2 regions of the Paenarthrobacter sp. JL.01a genome follow, and region 1 is predicted to be linked to the other one. Evidence: riboswitches for the same ligand, from Rfam matches in the RefSeq annotation. Region 1 holds a riboswitch; the other holds the start of a gene.
The links. A riboswitch is a leader RNA that binds a small molecule or an ion and turns the genes downstream of it on or off. The one in region 1 is predicted to bind thiamine pyrophosphate.
Positions count from the first base shown of each region.

Region 2: it holds a riboswitch for thiamine pyrophosphate, as region 1 does, so the genes downstream of both, thiC (phosphomethylpyrimidine synthase ThiC) here and thiO (glycine oxidase ThiO) in region 1, are expected to answer to the same signal.

Region 1 covers NZ_CP104877.1:2,991,794-2,993,990, reverse strand. The annotation lists gene N5P29_RS14020 (RNB domain-containing ribonuclease) at 1-214, opposite strand, end outside; gene thiE (thiamine phosphate synthase) at 328-1,011, opposite strand; TPP riboswitch at 1,039-1,159, shown strand; gene thiO (glycine oxidase ThiO) at 1,151-2,197, shown strand, end outside.
Region 2 covers NZ_CP104877.1:2,644,334-2,646,530, reverse strand. The annotation lists gene thiC (phosphomethylpyrimidine synthase ThiC) at 1-1,072, opposite strand, end outside; TPP riboswitch at 1,068-1,175, opposite strand; gene N5P29_RS12485 (amidohydrolase family protein) at 1,260-2,197, shown strand, end outside.

The DNA of each region.
Region 1 (2,197 bases):
GGTCGGTGGACGTCGCAGGGTCGATCGTCACGAACGGAATGTCCTTCAGGTCCCGGTCGGGAAGGTGAAGGGATTCGACGGCGTCGCGCGCCTCCTGCACGGCCTCAACTGGGTACTCGCCGGGCAGCTCCAGCTCCGTCCTCAGGGCCGCGAGGGCTGCGGCGAGCTGGTCCGATGAATCGTCGACGTTGGGCGCTATCCGGTGATGTGACACGAAAATCAGCGTAGCCCGAAACAGGCCGATAGTCTTGGACGCCCACCGGCAAAAAGCCCGCAGCCGCCAAGCGGCCGCGGGCGTGTTGCCGGCGGTACCCTGCTGAGCTGCCGCTAAGCGGCGTCGAGGGCTTCGAGCAGCGACTTGGCTGCCGCCGTCGGGTCTTCCGCTTCGGTAATGGCGCGGACGACGACGATGCGGCTGGCTCCGGCGGCAACTACTTCTTCGACGTTGCCGAGGTCGATTCCCCCGATTGCGAACCAGGGCAAATCAACGGCCCCGCCGGTGGTCTCCTCCGCGCGCCTGATCGCCTCTGCGGCATATGTGACCAAGCCGGTTCCCACGGCTTCACGGCCGGGCTTGGTGGGGGTCGCCCACACGGGGCCGACACAGAAGTAATCCAGTCCCGCGTCGCCCGGTGAGGCCGTGATGGCCGCATTGACCTGCTCGGGAGTGTGGGTGGACAAGCCAATGACGGCAGGGGCGGGGAGGAAGGTGCGGGCGATCTCAAGAGGCAGGTCCTTTTGGCCCACATGGAACACCGGAGCCCCGGAAACACTGGCGATATCGGCCCGGTCGTTCACTGCCCACAGCCGCCCATGCCGTTCCGCGACGCTGCGCAGGACGGCCAGCAACTCCAACTCCTCGGCCGCTTCGATCGTCTTGTCGCGGAGCTGGATGATGTCCACGCCGCCCTGGAAGGCTGCATCCACGAAGTCTTCAAAATCGCCTTGTCGTTTGCGCGCGTCAGTGCACAGGTAGAGGCGGGCCGAGGCGAGGGATTCATGCTGGGTCATGGAAACCACAGTAGTTCCTCTAAACTGGGCACGTACCGCGGGAGCCGCGACGACCGTCATTGTGACCGTCCGGCTGAGAGGGCTTAAGAGCCGACCGCTTGACCTGATCCGGCTAGTACCGGCGTAGGGAAGGAATCAGATGGCAGAAGCCATTCACGCAGATGTCGCTGTCATTGGCGGAGGCGTCATCGGCCTGGGCATTGCCCATCAAGTGCGGAAGCTGGGCCGCTCCGTGGTCCTTATCGATCCGGCGCCCGCCAGCGGCGCTACGTTCGCCGCCGCCGGCATGCTGGCACCTGTGAGCGAACTCCATTACCAGGAAGAAGACCTCCTGGAGCTCATGCTCGAGTCTTCCCGATTGTGGCCATCGTTCGTGGGTGGCCTACCTCAGCCAGTGGAGGCCACTGGATACAGCACGACGCCGACCCTCGCCGTGGGTGCCGACGCTGCGGACCGCCGGGCGCTAGCAGACCTTCGCACGGTTCAGCTCGCGGCGGGCCTGGAGGTCGAACCGCTTTCCTTGCGTGAAGCAAGGAACCGCGAACCACTGCTGAGCCCGCAAATTTCCTGTGCCTTCGACATTCCCGCCGATCATCAGGTGGATCCACGGAAGCTGGCCGGGCATCTGCTGGCCGGGCTGGCTGCGCACGCACCAAACGATGGCAGTTGGGTGCAGGGGGCCAGGGACGGGTTCGCCATTGACGCCTCCGCCCGCGGGTTGCTGTGGGACGGAGACCGTGTTTCCGGCGTCGAGCTTGAAAACGGCGGCACCGTCCATGCCGCCGAAACGGTCGTGGCCAATGGACTCGGAGCTACTCACTTGGAGGGCCTTCCTGAGGGGCTCAGCCTTCCGGTCAGGCCGGTCTACGGAGACATCCTCCGGCTGCGCGTCCCCGCCCACTTAAGTCCCTTGGTAACAGCGACGGTCCGGGGCATGGTCCGCGGAGTGCCTGTCTACATTGTTCCGAGGGAAGACGGAACCGTGGTGATCGGCGCTACGCAACGCGAGGACAGTTTGTCTGCGACCTCCAACGCCGTCTCTGCCGGTGGTGTCTACCAACTCCTGCGTGACGCCCAGGTCCTGGTGCCTGCAGTTGCCGAACTGGAACTCCTTGAGGCGACTGCCCGGGCGCGTCCCGGAACTCCGGACAATGCCCCGCTGCTCGGTCGCGTAGGCAACTCCACG
Region 2 (2,197 bases), 350 kb from region 1:
GGCGCAGGCCGTCTCCCAGGGAAAACGCGACGTCGTACTGGGCGAAGATTTCGCACAGCTCGTCGAAGTGCGTGTAGAGGAAGTTCTCCTGGTGGTGGGCCAGGCACCATCCGGCCATGATGGAGCCACCGCGGGAGACGATGCCCGTGACGCGGTTGGCAGTCAGCGGCACATACCTCAGCAGCACACCGGCGTGGATGGTCATGTAGTCCACGCCCTGCTCGCACTGCTCGATCACGGTGTCGCGGAAGATCTCCCACGTGAGTTTGTTGGCCTCGCCATTGACCTTCTCCAGCGCCTGGTAGATGGGCACTGTGCCGATGGGTACCGGGGAGTTCCGGATGAGCCACTCGCGGGTGGTGTGGATGTCGTCGCCGGTGGACAGGTCCATAACGGTGTCCGCGCCCCACTGGGTGGCCCACTGCAGTTTGTCCACCTCTTCGGCAATGGAACTGGTGACGGCCGAGTTTCCGATGTTGGCGTTGATCTTCACCAGGAAGGCCTTGCCGATGATCATGGGCTCGGACTCGGGGTGGTTGATGTTGTTGGGAATGATCGCCCGGCCGGCGGCCACTTCGCTCCGGACCAGTTCAACGTCGCAGTTCTCCCGCAACGCGACGAACTGCATTTCGGGGGTCACTACGCCATTGCGTGCGTAGTACATCTGGGTGACGGTTTTGCCTTCGATGGCGCGGCGGGGCACAGGCTGCGCCCCTTTCCACTCCGCAGAGGCCGCGCCTCGCCGCAAAGCTGCCTTGCCGTCGTCGAGCAGGTTACGTTCGCGGCCCGTGTAGGGTGCGGTGTCGCCGCGGGCTTCAATCCAGGCGGACCTGAATGGTTCGAGCCCCACTACGGGATCGCTCCCGGGGCCGGCCGTCCGGTAGACCTGCAACGGCGCGTTGGCCTGGCCGTTGGGGGAGGGCTCAAGCGAAATTTCGGTCACCGGAACGCGGATGCCGCTGGCTGGGTCTTCAACGTAGGCGAGCGAATGGGACTTCAAAGACTGCGTAACAACCGTGTCTTCGGCCGGGCTGTTTTGGGCAGGGCTGTGCTGTGTTTTGGTGGTGCTCAAAGGATTACTCACTTCCTTCGCCGGCATTACCCGGACAGGTTCAACGGTCGCAGGCTGCCTCAGCCCGATCTCAGCCCCTGCAAGGGCCCCCGTGTGGTCGTAGACGAAGCTACCACAGCTGCCATGGGGCGCCCAGTCACATGAAGGCCGCACCTGCGGCAGCACTCGTGCGGACTAGGATTTTGGCATGTCCAACATCATCGAATTCACCGGACCAGTGCTCGTTGCCGCGAATCAGGAACGACGCGGAATGTGGTCCGTCGGAGGCGCACTGACGTTCGAACGCCCGACGACTGAACCGGACAGCGTACTTGACGGCTGGGTCCTGCCGGGATTCGTTGATGCCCATTGCCACATCGGGCTGGGCCCCGGTGGTGCGGTTGATGAGGCCACTACCCACGCACAAGCCCAGGCTGACCTGGCCGCCGGGACGTTGCTCATTCGCGACTGTGGATCGCCCAGCGATACACGATGGGTGCAGCAGCGCACGGACCTGCCCCGCCTGATCAGATCCGGCCGCCATATCGCCCGAAGCCGCAGGTACCTGCGCGGATTGGGTCACGAGATCGAGCCGGAGCAGTTGGTCGAGACCGTACGGAAGGAAGCCCGCGACGGCGACGGCTGGGTGAAACTGGTGGGGGACTGGATTGACCGGGGCATTGGTGACCTGGCTGCCTCCTTTCCAGCGAAGACGGTCAAGGATGCCATTTCCGCCGCCCACGACGAGGGCGCCCGGGTCACGGCACATTGCTTTGCCGAAAACACCATCGACGACATGCTCGATGCCGGTATCGACTGCATCGAACACGCAACGGGTCTGTTGCCACGCCACATTCCACGGCTCGTGGAGCAGTCCGTCCCGATCGTTCCCACGTTGATCAACATCGCCACCTTCCCGGAGATCGCTGCCCAGGCCGCGCCCAAATTTCCTGGTTACGCGGACCACATGACGCGCCTCTGGGAACGCCGGCGTGAACGTGTGGTGGAGGCGTACGAGGCCGGAGTTGCCATCCGTGCCGGTACGGACGCCGGCAGCGTCATCAGGCATGGTCGGATTGCAGATGAGATGAAGGAACTGCACGACGCCGGCCTGCCGCCTGCAGCGGTCCTCGACGCCGCCACGTG